2 regions of the Bacillus atrophaeus genome follow, and region 2 is predicted to be linked to the other one. Evidence: riboswitches for the same ligand, from Rfam matches in the RefSeq annotation. Region 2 holds a riboswitch; the other holds the start of a gene.
What was found. Region 2 has a riboswitch for S-adenosylmethionine ahead of AAHT65_RS13260 (methionine biosynthesis PLP-dependent protein). Riboswitches for the same ligand answer to the same signal wherever they lie in the genome.
Positions count from the first base shown of each region.

Region 1: another riboswitch for S-adenosylmethionine. It lies ahead of AAHT65_RS15215 (phosphoadenylyl-sulfate reductase); the one in region 2 lies ahead of AAHT65_RS13260 (methionine biosynthesis PLP-dependent protein).

Region 1 covers NZ_CP154443.1:2,981,457-2,988,726, forward strand. Annotated here, with positions in the region: gene AAHT65_RS15195 (dihydroorotate dehydrogenase electron transfer subunit) at 1-315, shown strand, start outside; gene AAHT65_RS15200 (dihydroorotate dehydrogenase) at 315-1,250, shown strand; gene pyrF (orotidine-5'-phosphate decarboxylase) at 1,219-1,938, shown strand; gene pyrE (orotate phosphoribosyltransferase) at 1,935-2,567, shown strand; SAM riboswitch class I at 2,710-2,815, shown strand; gene AAHT65_RS15215 (phosphoadenylyl-sulfate reductase) at 3,046-3,747, shown strand; gene AAHT65_RS15220 (inorganic phosphate transporter) at 3,759-4,823, shown strand; gene sat (sulfate adenylyltransferase) at 4,872-6,020, shown strand; gene cysC (adenylyl-sulfate kinase) at 6,033-6,626, shown strand; gene cobA (uroporphyrinogen-III C-methyltransferase) at 6,834-7,270, shown strand, end outside.
Region 2 covers NZ_CP154443.1:2,621,290-2,628,559, reverse strand. Annotated here, with positions in the region: gene AAHT65_RS13275 (DUF819 family protein) at 110-1,300, shown strand; partial or broken gene AAHT65_RS13270 (GNAT family N-acetyltransferase) at 1,370-1,569, shown strand; gene metC (cystathionine beta-lyase) at 1,601-2,773, opposite strand; gene AAHT65_RS13260 (methionine biosynthesis PLP-dependent protein) at 2,766-3,887, opposite strand; SAM riboswitch class I at 3,957-4,081, opposite strand; gene AAHT65_RS13255 (esterase family protein) at 4,275-4,997, shown strand; gene AAHT65_RS13250 (YjcG family protein) at 5,054-5,569, shown strand; gene AAHT65_RS13245 (GNAT family N-acetyltransferase) at 5,575-6,006, shown strand; gene AAHT65_RS13240 (hypothetical protein) at 6,125-6,478, opposite strand; gene AAHT65_RS13235 (transposase) at 6,490-6,783, opposite strand; gene AAHT65_RS13230 (hypothetical protein) at 7,125-7,270, opposite strand, start outside.

The sequences.
Region 1 (7,270 bases), 360 kb from region 2:
GAATGCCGACGATACGGAGACACGTATATAGCGACAGCCGACGGGACTCATGGAACAAAAGGTTATGTGACCGATGTAATCAGGGAGCAAAATCTCGAATTTGACGTGCTTCTCAGCTGCGGTCCCACACCAATGCTGAAGGCATTACAGCAAGAATACGCCCATAAAGAGGTTTATCTTTCAATGGAAGAACGGATGGGCTGCGGAATTGGGGCGTGCTTTGCCTGCGTGTGCCATACAAACGAGAGCGAGACATCATATGTGAAGGTCTGTCTTGACGGTCCGGTATTCAAAGCTCAGGAGGTGGCGCTGTAATGTTAAAGGTGGAATTGCCGGGGCTTCAATTAAAAAATCCCATCATACCGGCTTCAGGCTGTTTTGGTTTTGGTAAAGAATTCGCCCGATTTTATGATTTATCTTGTCTCGGAGCGATTATGATCAAAGCAACGACAAAGGAGCCGCGTTTCGGAAATCCTACTCCTAGGGTTGCCGAAACAGGCGCTGGCATGCTTAATGCGATTGGTCTGCAAAACCCGGGTCTCGAAAGCGTATTGTACAACGAGCTGACCTGGCTTGAACAATTTGATACACCTATCATTGCAAATGTGGCCGGTTCTCAAGTTGAAGATTATGTTGAAGTGGCGGAGCAAATCAGCAAAGCGCCTAATGTAAATGCGCTTGAACTGAATATTTCCTGTCCGAACGTAAAAACCGGCGGAATCGCCTTTGGAACAAACCCGGCAATGGCCGCGGAATTGACAAAGGCGGTAAAAAAAGTTTCCAAAGTGCCTGTCTATGTGAAACTTTCCCCAAATGTCGCCAACATCGCAGAAATTGCGGTTGCGATTGAAGAGGCTGGGGCTGACGGTCTTACTATGATTAACACCTTAATCGGTATGAGGCTCGATTTAAAAACAGGCCAGCCGATTTTAGCCAATAAAACGGGAGGGCTTTCAGGTCCTGCGGTAAAACCTGTAGCGATTCGGATGGTATATGAGGTCAGTCAGGCCGTCAATATTCCGATTATTGGAATGGGAGGCGTTCAGACAGCTGAAGATGCGTTTGAATTCCTTCTGGCAGGAGCCAGCGCTGTCGCTGTCGGAACTGCCAACTTTGTAAATCCTTTTGCATGTCCAGAAATCATCGGACAGCTCCCTGATGTTTTACAGAAATACGGATATCAATCAGTGGAAGAATGTATTGGAAGGAGCTGGAATAATGAACAGAAACCTGCCTATCATCGCGCTTGATTTCGCCACAGCAGAAGAAACATTGGCCTTTTTACAGCCCTTTCACAATGAACAGCTGTTTGTGAAGGTGGGAATGGAGCTTTTTTATCAAGAAGGACCGCGTATTATTAAGCTTCTGAAAGAACGCAATTGCGAGCTGTTTTTAGATTTAAAGCTCCACGACATTCCGACTACTGTAAATAAAGCAATGAAACGGCTGGCCGGTCTTGGGGTAGATCTCGTCAATGTTCACGCGGCCGGCGGCAAAAAGATGATGGAAGCCGCAGTTGAGGGATTGGAAGAAGGAACGGCATCAGGCAAAAAACGCCCGTCACTTATCGCGGTTACCCAGCTGACAAGCACATCAGAACATATGTTGAAAGAAGAACTTTGGATTAAAAATCCTCTTTTAGAAACAGTTGTGCATTACAGCAAGCAGGCCGAAGAGAGCGGATTGGACGGCGTGGTATGTTCGGTTCACGAAGCAGGAGCGATTTATGAACAAGTATCGCCGTCATTTCTCACCGTGACACCGGGCATTCGGTTGTCTGAAGATGCCGCAAATGACCAGGTCCGCGTGGCAACGCCCGCTGTTGCAAGAGAAAAAGGATCGTCCGCCATTGTGGTCGGGCGGTCTATTACAAAAGCGGTCAACCCGGTAAAAGCTTATGAAACAATCAGACTCGAATGGGAGGGTATCAGTAAATGAAACAAGTCATCGCCAAACATCTGCTAGATATTGAAGCTGTATTTTTACGCCCGAATGAGCCTTTTACATGGGCAAGCGGCATTTTATCTCCTATTTATTGTGACAACCGTCTCACTCTGTCATTTCCTGAGGTGAGAAATGATGTGGCCCAAGGCCTTACACAGCTTGTCCGGCAGCAGTTTCCTGAAGCTGAGATGATCGCGGGGACAGCAACTGCCGGCATTCCCCATGCCGCCTTGGCCGCCGATCGCCTGAAGCTGCCAATGTGTTATGTGAGAAGCAAGCCGAAAGCCCACGGCAAAGGAAACCAAATTGAAGGAGCCGTAGAAAAAGGCCAAAAAACGGTAGTTATTGAGGACTTAATTTCTACAGGAGGCAGCGTGCTTGAAGCAACAGCTGCTTTACAGGCAGCGGGATGTGACGTGCTTGGCGTGGTATCTATTTTTACATATGGTCTTCCTAAAGCAAGTGAAGCCTTTGAAAAAGCAAAGATACCGTACTATTCACTGACAGACTATGACACGCTGACAGAAGTAGCCCTTCAAAATAGAAAAATTCACTCAGCAGATTTAAAAAAGTTGCAAACATGGAAATTGAATCCCGAGTCAAAAGATTGGATTAAGCAATAAAAAACATATCATTTCAAAAAAACATGAGTAAATCACAGGTAAAACAGGCCCTTTGGCCTGTTTTTTTATTTTCATTAATCCTATAAAAAAACTCGGGTTGACTTTTGTTAGAATTGTGCTAAAATTTAATACAAATCTAAAAAACTTATCAAGAGCGGCTGAGGGACTGGACCTATGAAGCCCGGCAACCTGCATAAAATGTAAGGTGCTACTTCCAGCAAAATGTATTCCATTTTGGAAGATAAGGGCGCATGCAGTTCCTTTCTTTCTTTCCGCTGGATTGAAAGTTTTTTATTTTAAGAGAGGCAAGGAGGGACTGCCAAGTGGGGGTTGGCAACAGCCGGAAATAGCACCTTTCTGGAAAAGGTGTTATAAAACAAACCATACTTACTCTTTATCCTGATGTTTAAAATCACTATTGGTAAAGACAACCGGCAGAAAAACGACTGTTTGTTTGTCTCCGAAAGGAGGAAGAAAAATGTTTACGTATGAAACTTGGGAAGAGCCGACTATTACATTTCAAGAAGATGATTCTTATAAAGGTGCGCTGTCAGTATTAAAATGGGCGTACGGCCATTACGGCGATCAGCTTGTTTACGCATGCAGCTTCGGTATTGAAGGAATCGTCCTCATTGACTTAATTTATAAAGTGAAAAAAGATGCGGAAATCGTATTTCTTGATACAGGGCTGCATTTCAAAGAAACGTACGAAACGATTGAGCGTGTCAAAGAACGTTATCCGGGCCTGAATATCATTTTGAAAAAACCGGATCTGACTGTAGAAGAGCAAGCGGAGGCCCACGGAGATAAGCTGTGGGAACGGGAGCCCAACAAGTGCTGCCATATCAGAAAAGTTGTTCCGTTAAGAGAAGCGCTGTCAGGTCATCCGGCATGGCTGTCTGGATTGCGCCGGGATCAAGGACCAAGCCGCGCCAATACAAACTTCTTAAATAAAGATGAAAAATTCAAATCAATTAAAGTATGCCCGCTTATCCATTGGACATGGAAAGACATTTGGAGATATACCTCCAAGAATGAATTAGACTACAACCCATTGCACGATCAAGGATATCCGAGCATAGGCTGTGAGCCTTGCACCTCACCGGCGTTTACTGCGGAAGACCTGCGTGCCGGCAGATGGAACGGTTCGGCGAAAACGGAATGCGGATTGCATGAGTAAGGAGCTGCGCAATGGAACTAGCCGCTATTTTATTTAGCTTGTTTTTCGCAATCAATATCGGAGCGAGCGGCGCTGCGGCTTCAATGGGAGTTGCTTACGGATCAGGAGCTGTCAGAAAGAAACTGTACGCTTTGCTCATATGTGCGGCCGGGGTGTTATCGGGTGCCGTCATCGGCGGCGGCGAGGTAGTGAAAACAATCAGCTCTGGCATTATACCGGAACAATCTATTACATTGACAATCGTTTGTATTATTATCGGCGCTGCGGCATTATCGCTCTTTACGGCTAATATACTGGGGATTCCTTTATCAACAAGTGAAGTAACGGTCGGAGCAGTTGTCGGCGTAGGAGTGGCATATAAAGTATTGTTTCTGAACAATTTACTCATGATCGTTGTATTTTGGATTCTCGTTCCGTTTGTTGCATTTTGTTTCACATTTTTCGTTTCAAAGCTGTTTCAATTGTTTAAGATTGAAGTGAAATCTTCCAGAAAGCAAAAAACACTTGGGATTATCCTGTTGTTTGCCGGATTTTTCGAAGCCTTTTCGGCGGGAATGAACAACGTCGCCAACGCTGTAGGCCCGTTGGTTGCCGCAGGTGTCTTAGATGTAACAAAAGGTACACTGTACGGAGGAATATTTGTAGCGCTTGGAGCGCTGTTATTAGGCGGGCGTGTATTAGAAACCAACGGCAAGAAAATAACGAAATTTTCAAAAGGGGAAGGCATTCTGCTATCCGGAACAGGAGCCGGACTGGTCATCATCAGCTCTGTATTCGGTCTGCCGGTGCCGCTCGCACAAGTCACGTCTTCGTCTATTATCGGAATTGGAATGGCGAAAAACGGGCCCAATGTATTTCATAAACAAGTGGTAAGAACCATGCTGAAAGTCTGGGTTGTCTCGCCGTTTTTATCATTATCCATATCATATCTGCTTGTATCCCTGTTCCTGAAAGGGGATTATTATTCAGTCTTTATGATGGCCAGCGTGCTTTTAGCAGCCGGCGGCGCAGTCAGTCTGATGAAAGCTATCCGAAAAGAGAGCCGCTCGGTTCATGAGCAGGGCGGAGGAATTTAATTATTAATCTGAGTTTATTTATCTGTTAACTAGGAGGAAATATAAATTATGAGTTTAGCACCGCACGGAGGAACATTAGTTAATCGTGTAAATGAGATGTATAATGTGAAAGAGATTCATAAAGAAATAGAGCTTGATTTAATTTCATTTGCTGATTTAGAACTTATTGGGATAGGCGCATACAGCCCGATTGAAGGCTTCTTCACTGAAAAAGACTACGTGTCAGTTGTTGAAAACATGCGTTTGTCATCTGGTGTTGTCTGGTCTCTTCCAATTACGCTGCCGGTTGATTCGCAAAAAGCGGCAGAACTTGAAATCGGTGAAACTGTAAAGTTAATGTATGAAGGAGAAACATACGGCGTCGTTCAGATTGAAGACTTGTACGTGCCTGATAAACAAAAAGAAGCTGTGAATGTTTATAAAACAAATGATCGTGAGCATCCGGGTGTGAAAAAACTTTTCAGCCGCGGCGATACGTATGTCGGTGGGCCGATTACGCTGATTAAGAAAGCTTCAAAGCAATTCCCAGAATTCACGTTTGAACCGCAGGAGACGAGACGCCAGTTTGCTGAAAACGGCTGGAAAACGATTGTTGGATTCCAAACGAGGAATCCGGTTCACAGAGCGCATGAATATATTCAAAAGACAGCGCTGGAAACAGTAGACGGTTTGTTTTTGAACCCGCTTGTCGGAGAGACAAAATCAGACGACATTCCGGCTGATGTGCGTATGGAAAGCTATCAGGTGCTGCTCGAAAACTATTATCCGAAAGATCGTGTGTTCCTTGGCGTATTTTTAGCTGCGATGCGTTATGCAGGTCCAAGAGAAGCCATCTTCCACGCACTCGTAAGAAAAAATTATGGCTGCACCCATTTCATCGTCGGCCGCGACCACGCCGGCGTCGGCGACTACTACGGTACTTACGAGGCTCAAGAGCTTTTCGAACAGTTCACACCGGAAGAACTCGGCATTACGCCAATGAAGTTTGAACACAGCTTTTTCTGCGAAAAATGCGGAAACATGGCGACTGCGAAAACATGCCCGCACGGCAGGGAGCATCATGTCATTTTATCCGGCACAAAAGTGAGGGAAATGCTGAGAGACGGTATCATGCCGCCCGCAGAATTCAGCCGGTCTCACGTTGTTGAAGTATTGATCAAAGGATTAAAGAAAAAAGAAGAAGCAGGCGTGTCCTAAGGAGGAGCAACATTGACGAATCGTGATATCGTATGGCATGAAGCCTCAATTACAAAAGAAGAATATCAGCAAAAAAATAAACATCAAAGCTCTATTCTCTGGCTGACAGGGCTGAGCGGTTCCGGCAAATCAACAATCGCAAATGCGGCAGCCCGAGAACTGTTTGAACAGGGCTATCAAGTGGTTGTGCTCGACGGGGATAATATCCGCCACGGCTTAAACAATGACTTGGGCTTTTCTGACGAAGACCGAAAAGAAAATATCCGCAGAATCGGAGAAGTTGCAAAGCTTTTCGTTCAGCAGGGCACTATTGTGATTACAGCTTTTATCTCGCCGTTCCGTGAAGACCGGGAGCAGGTTCGCCAGCTGGTTGATGAGGGCGAATTTCATGAAATCTACATTAAATGCGACCTTGATATTTGTGAACAAAGAGATCCGAAAGGCCTTTATAAAAAAGCGCGAAACGGTGAAATTCCGTTTTTTACAGGCATTGATTCACCGTACGAGGAGCCGAAAGCGCCGGAGCTCGTTCTGGATTCAGGACAAAATGAGCGCGAAGAGTGCAAAAATCAGCTGATCGAATTTGTGAAAAAGAACCTGAACTAAAAGGATAGGACAGAATCAATTTTATTTGTGAGATGTCAAGTTTACAAACAGGAAAGACAATTTCATCTTTGCCAGCTTTATGGAGCTCGTGCCGCTGCGAATGAAATTGAATGAAGACGATCTGACTGAAATCTGTCTGGCTGAAAAGAATAACAAACGGAACGATATAAGTTCTGGAAGATTTCGAACTGATCGGGGGGAGTTGTGATGGGGAAAGTATATATCGTTGGAGCAGGTCCCGGAGACCCTGATTTACTGACGATCAAAGCACTGAAAGCCATTCAAAAAGCTGATGTGATCTTATACGACAGATTAGTAAACAAAGATATTTTACAATATGCTAAAGAACAAGCCGACCTGATCTACTGCGGAAAGCTTCCGGATCTTCATACCATGAAGCAGGAAACCATCAATCGTTTTCTGGTGAAGTATGCTAAAAAGGGAAAAACTGTTGTAAGGCTGAAAGGCGGAGACCCTTTTGTGTTCGGCAGAGGGGGAGAAGAAGCGGAAAGCCTTGCCGAACACGGGATTCCTTTTGAGATTGTGCCGGGCATTACCTCAGGCATCGCAGCACCGGCTTACGCCGGCATTCCCGTCACTCACAGGGATGCAAGCTCAAACGTGGCGTTTGTGACAGGGCACTA
Region 2 (7,270 bases):
TAATGTGCTTTCCGTCAACATCTTTTTTATAAAAACTTTATCTTCTCTTGCTCTGCTGTCTTTTCACACTTATAATTATTTTAATTTTCAAATAAATAGGGGTGGTTGAGTGAATTCTTTTATTTCTTCTGACGATGTTTGGGTGCTGTGGGGATTTATCGCGGTGTGGGCCGCGGTTAGTATCTATTTCGAACAGCGCTTTAAATGGGCTTCTGCTATTTCCGGAGCAATATTGGCGCTTGTCGGGGCGATGTTATTTACGAATATCGGGGTGCTCCCTGTTGAATCCCCTGTGTATGATTCGGTGTGGGCATATGTTGTGCCGCTTGCGATTCCTCTTTTGCTGTTTCAGATCAATGTGCGTCAGATTTTTAGCGAAAGCAGGCGTTTGCTGTTTATCTTTCTGGTAAGCGCGGGGGGAACGGTGCTTGGCAGCATTGCGGCTTTTTTTCTTTTGAAAAATCATATTCCTTTTCTTGATAAAATCGGCGGTATGATCAGCGCTTCTTATATCGGCGGAGGAATTAATTTTGCGGCGATGGCTGCGAAGTTTGAGACGCCGGGTGAATATGTTTCGGCGACTGTGGTGGCTGACAATTTCATGATGGCGTTGCTGTTTTTTATATTAATCAGCATTCCCGCTCTGAAGTGGTTTCAAATACATTATGATATGCCGTTTGAAGACAAAGTAAAGGCGGAAGGAAACGGAGAAAATAGTGCGGAAAGCTATTGGAAACGGAAAAGTATTTCCTTAAAGGATATTGCGTTTAATATGGGCGCTGCTTTTGCGCTTGTCGCAGTGAGCGTTAAGATTGCTGGTTTTTTTAAGAGTGTTTTTTCTCATCCCCTTTTGACCGGGACGTTTGGCGATCAGTATCTTGTACTTACGACTTTGACCGTCCTTGTGATTTTTCTTTTCCCTCGCTTTTTTGAAAAGCTCAATGGGTCTCAGGAGCTGGGAACCTATTTCATTTATTTGTTTTTTGTGGTGATAGGTATTCCTGCCGACCTCCGTTTAATTGTGACCAATGCGCCGCTTATTCTATTATTTGTGTTCCTCATTGCGATCAGCAATTTAATCGTTTCTCTCCTTGTCGGAAAACTGTTCCGCGTCCGCCTTGAGGAAATTCTGCTTGCCGTGAACGCCACAGTAGGCGGGCCGACGACAGCTGCGGCAATGGCGATAGCAAAGGGATGGCGGGAGCTTGTCGCGCCGATTATGCTGGTCGGAACGCTTGGCTACTTAATCGGCAACTATGTCGGTACTTTTATGGGAAATTGGTTTTCTTCCTTTTTATAAGAAGGATTTCTGAGATTTTCTTAGAATGATAAAAAACTAATGCGATAGAGATAACGAAGAGATCATGGCATGATAAAAGAAAATACCATTTATATAAGGCCCTTACCGATAGACGATGCTGAAGGAAACCTGAAGTTACAAAGCGAGAATCGAGATTTCTTTGAACTGTTTTCAATGACTCCGCTTGCGATTTTTATACGATCGAAGGACAAAGGAAGAGAATCGAACAATATAGGCAAAAACTGAAAAAAGACCAAGGATATCATTATAGAAAGAAGCCGAGTGTCCCCGGCTTCTTTTTTACCGCGCAGCTACAGGCACTATTTCTTTCAGCGCTTGTTCGAAATCGCGTTCTAAATCATCTGCATTTTCGACTCCCACACTGAGCCGCAATAATCCGTCAGTGATGCCGCGTTTTTCACGTTCTTCCTTAGGCATCGCCGCATGGGACATCGTCGCCGGGTATGACAAAATGGATTCCACTGCGCCGAGACTGACAGCAAAGACCGGGAGTGATACGTTTTCCACCAATTTTTTGACGGCCTCTTTGCTTTCAAGCTCAAATGAAAGTACGGCGCCCGCTCCGCTTGATTGGCTTTTATGGATAGCGGCGCCCGCATGATCAGACAGCCCTGGGTAATACACACGTTTTACGGCCGGATGCTGCTGGAAATATTCCGCAAGACGCAGTGCCGTCTGGCTTGCTTTTTCTAACCGGACCTGCAATGTTTTTAAACCGCGCAGTACGAGCCAGCAATCTTGCACACCAAGGACAGCGCCGAATGCGTTTTGCAGTTTATACAGTTCGCGCCCCAGTTCTTTATCTTTAACAGCCGCAAGCCCGGATAAAACATCGCTGTGTCCGCTCAAAAACTTTGTGGCGCTGTGAAGCACGATGTCTACCCCGAGATCAAGCGGTCTCTGCAATGCCGGTGTCATAAACGTGTTATCCAAGTATGTCAGACAGCCATTCTCCTTCGCCAGCTTGACGACTGCTTTAATGTCAGTAATACCAAGCGTAGGGTTTGATGGGGTTTCCATGTAAATGACTTTAGTATTTGGCTGAATGTTCCGGGCGATTTCATTTACATCGGTCATATCGACAAAGGTATGCTCAATCCCAAAGCGGGTCAAAACCTCTGTCACCATACGGAATGTTCCGCCATACACATCTTCTGTCACTAATACATGGTCACCCTGTGAAAGCAGCAAGAAAGCCGTTGAAATGGCGGCCATCCCCGAACTGAAGGCAAACCCTCTCGTTCCGCCTTCTAAAGCCGCAATCGTTTCCTCCAGAGCCGTTCTAGTCGGCGTGCCTGAGCGGCTGTAATCAAATGCGCCAAACTCTTCAAACGATGATTGGTGAAAAGTTGAGGCATGCTGGATCGGCACACTGACTGCCCCTGTTGCTCCGTCTGTTTTAAATGGATTGTGGACGAGCTGGGTTTCCAGCGTCCAATTATGATTACTCAAATGAAACAGCTCCCTCTTTGACCTGACGTAGCGCCTGTTTTAAGTCTTGTTTTAAATCTTCGGCGTGCTCAATACCGACTGAAAAGCGAAGCAAACGATTGCAGACGCCGTTTGCGATTCGGATGTCTTCCGGAATATCCATATGGGTTTGGGTCGCGGGATATGTAATAAAGCTTTCTACCCCGCCAAGGCTTTCCGCAAAACAAATCGTCTGCAAGGCTTTTAAAAACGGATTCACCCATTCTTCTTTCTGCAAACGGAATGACAGCATACCGCCTTTGCCCGGATACAGCACATCGGCGATTTCATCTTGCTCTTCCAAAAATGCCGCAAGCTCCTGCGCATTCTCTTGGTGCTGGCGCATTCTGAGGCCCAACGTCTTCATTCCCCTCATTAAAAGCCAGGAATCAAATGGCGGAAGAACGGCGCCAATCGCATTTTGGTGCTGAAACATTTCCTCACCAAGCTCCTCATCTTTCACGACGACAAGACCGGCAAGCAAATCATTATGCCCGCCCAAATACTTCGTCGCACTGTGAATGATAATATCTGCCCCAAGTTCCAAGGGACGCTGCAAAATCGGCGTGTAAAATGTATTGTCCACAATGAGAAGCAAGCCTAACTCATTGGTAATCCGGGCGATGTTTTCGATATCAGCTTCCTGCATCAGCGGATTTGTCGGCGTTTCCACGAACACCGCTTTTGTGTTTTTCGTTATTTTTGAGCGTAAACAGTCTTCGTCTGTGAAATCATCGTAAAGGAAGCTCAATCCGTATTTTCTCCATTCATTTTCAAACAGACGGTATGTGCCGCCGTACAAGTCTGAGGAGACAATCAGTTCATCACCGCTTTTGAATAAGGCCATAATCGTTTGGATGGCGGCCATGCCTGAACTGAAAGCAAACCCTCTTGCGCCGTTCTCTAGGCTTGCGATCGCATCTTCGACAAGCTGGCGTGTCGGATTTTTCGTCCGGACATAATCAAATCCGGTCGATTCGCCGATGCCTTTGTGACGGTAGGCCGTTGATAAATAAATCGGCGGGTTTACAGTTCCCGTCGTTTCTTCGCTGCGGTTTCCGATTTGGGCTAATTTCGTTTCAATATGCTCTGACATAGAACAAACACCATCCCTTTTCAAAATAAAAAACCCCTTGCTTCATAAGAAGAAGGGGTTTTACACTTCCTCTTATCTTCCAAGCACAAAAATCGCTTGCTGGATTTAGCACCTTGGCACTTCGCCTTTCTTGGCAAAGCAAACCGGTTGCTGAGGTTTCAAAGGGCCAGTCCCTCCACCTCTCACGATAAGAATGTCTCTAAATTTTCTGATTGTTTTATATTAGCGTAATTCATTTTATATTTCAACAGTTTTTTAGATCTACTGGTGAATCGGCTGCAAACACTCACAGAAGATGTTCTAAAGAGAGAAATTTCTAACAATTCGTGGTACAATAAAGGATACATAACATATGTGAAGACTTTAGATGGCCTGGAGGAATTTATTGTGGCACCAAAAACCGGAGTAATTCATGAAAAGAAGCTTTTTTCAGAAGAGCTTGGCGGGGAAATGACAATACTGGTCTATTTGCCGTCAGTCTACTCCCCTCTTTATAAGTATCACCTTATTATAGCCCAGGACGGTCATGATTATTTTAGGCTGGGCAGAATCGGCCGTCAGGTGGAAGATCTTCTCTCAAAAAGAGAGATTGACCGCAGCATCATCATCGGCGTTCCTTATAAGAACGTCAAAGAACGCAGGGAAATGTATCATCCGGAAGGCTCTAAATTTGCAAGCTATAAGCGGTTTATCGCAAATGAACTGATCCCTTATGCTGACAGCGAATATCCTACGTACGAGGTTGGATACGGCCGAACGCTGATCGGTGATTCTCTCGGAGCCACTGTTTCCTTAATGACAGCTCTTGATTACCCGAATATGTTCGGCAACGTGATTATGCAATCGCCATACGTTGACCATCATGTACTGGAGGCTGTCAGCCGGTCAGATGATATGAAGAATATCTCTATTTATCATCAAATCGGCGAAAAGGAAACAGACGTCCATACAACAGACGGACAAATCTTAGATTTTACAGCACCGAATTTGGAGCTCAAACAGCTAATTGAACAAAAACAGTCGGAATATTATTATGATACGTTTGACGGAGATCATAAATGGACCTACTGGCAGCCGTTAATTACTCCGGCGCTGAAAAAAATGCTGTAAGTCATCCAATCGCTTGCTATACTCATTATGATCAAACAATTCAGGGAGGTAATATCATGAAATACGGAATTGTTTTATTTCCATCAAAAAAACTGCAGGATCTTGCAAACTCTTACAGAAAGCGCTATGACCCAAGCTATGCACTTATCCCGCCTCACCTAACACTCAGACCCCCGTTTGAATCTTCTGAGCAAGAAGCATCTCAGATGGTGTCGCAATTAAGACAAATTGCAAAGGAATCACACCCGATTGTTTTAAAATTAACAAAATACAGCTCTTTTGCTCCTGTGAATAACGTGATTTATATTAAAGCTGAGCCGACAGACGAATTAAAAGAGCTGAATGAACAATTATACAGTGGTGTTTTAGCCGCAGAACCGGAATACAGCTTTGTCCCGCATGTAACAGTCGCCCAAGACCTTTCAGACGATGAGCATTCCGACGTGCTGGGGCAGTTAAAAATGCAGGAAGTATCCCATGAAGAAGTAATCGACCGCTTTCACTTAATGTACCAGTTAGAAAACGGATCATGGACTGTATATGAAACATTTTTGTTAGGCGGAGGAGAATAAGAGACTTGGAAGCAGTTATCGCAAAAAATGAAGAACAAATGAAAGATGCATTTTATGTAAGAAAAGAAGTCTTTGTCAAAGAACAAAACGTACCAGTTGAAGAAGAAATTGATGAGCTCGAAAACGAATCAGAGCATATCGTGGTGTATGATGGAGATCAGCCGGTCGGCGCCGGAAGATGGCGGCTTAAAGAAGGGCTCGGCAAATTAGAGCGGATTTGCGTATTAAAAAGCCACCGCTCTTCGGGCGTCGGAGTCATCATTATGCAGGCGCTGGAAAAAGCGGCAGAAGCCCGCGGCGTGTCCGGTTTTATTTTAAACGCACAGACTCAGGCAGTGCCGTTTTATGAAAAACAGGGATACAAGGTCTCATCGAAAGAGGAATTTCTCGATGCCGGCATTCCCCATTTGCAAATGATTAAATATAGATCTTTTTAATCTTTCTATATGTATAATCACTCAAATTAAATAAACGTTTAGTTGGAAAAGTAATATGGACAAAGCTGTTTGCATAACATAAGGCCCTAATGATAGGGCCTATGTTTTTTTTATAAATTTATACTTTAGTAATAGAAATAGTATTACATACTATTTCTACATTTAAAGGGGGCATTAAAATTTCACATTTTAATAAGTCCTTCCCTTCGCTCTGAACCTCTGAAATTCCAACATCCTGAAGAAAATAAGGAATTTGTGATTTAGTCATATCTTTTAGGGGATTTATTCTATCGTCAGCAGTGGTGACAAATGAGAATTTTGAACAACCAGTAAAAGATAATTTCACATTATAATTCGTGTCTTCAAAAGTCATTGTTATTTCATCACCGAAAAAACGGGATTCTAATTGTAGTACCCTTGCATCCCAATAATTTAAACTTTCAATATCGCTTTGAATCTGCTCAGCTTTCATAATTAATTACCTCACTTCTTATATGGGATATGAGCATCTGGGCTTTTTCTATCGACTATACTCAAATTTTTATCAAGTGGATTACCATTTTTATCAAATAAATGAACATGCTCGTACTTTGTCATTTTATCATGAGGATCAATTCTCATTCGGATGTTTCCACTAGTATCTCTAACATGAGCAAAACCATTGTTTTCTGTGTATTTCCATTCAGTAGGTAGAGAATCTAAAATTACCTTTTTAGACATATTGGGGATGTTTTTGGCAATGATTTCTCCTCCAAATTTCCCAACTTCCTCAGCCATTTTCGCACTTTTCCTGAAATTGTTTTTCGATTTTTTCTGTTTTTACCATGTTTTTAACTGCTTTTCCTGCAACCTTCACATATCCAGATCATTATTCATTTTAGTTAAATTGCATTATATGCTTTCATATCGCTTACAGTTTCGTCAAGGAACCGATCAAGCTCTAGTATAAAATTATAAAATCTAATGTAAATTTTACAGCTTTATTTATTGTAGAAACAGCCTTAGGTACAACTACATTCTTCATTTCTTTATTTAATTTGTTTATCTTGCTATTTATAGTTTTTTGCAAACTTTCTTTTCTGAGTTTTGCTAAATAACTGTTAGAATTACTAATTTTGTTAACTCAAAAGTGTTAAGACTACTTGAAGTTCTTTCTGTATTCTTATAACTTTATCTCCATCAGTTTCTTTTGATACAGCATACACTTTTTCTCGTTTTATGTAATTTGGTAAATTAATCGTAGATATAACAAAAATAATTAAAA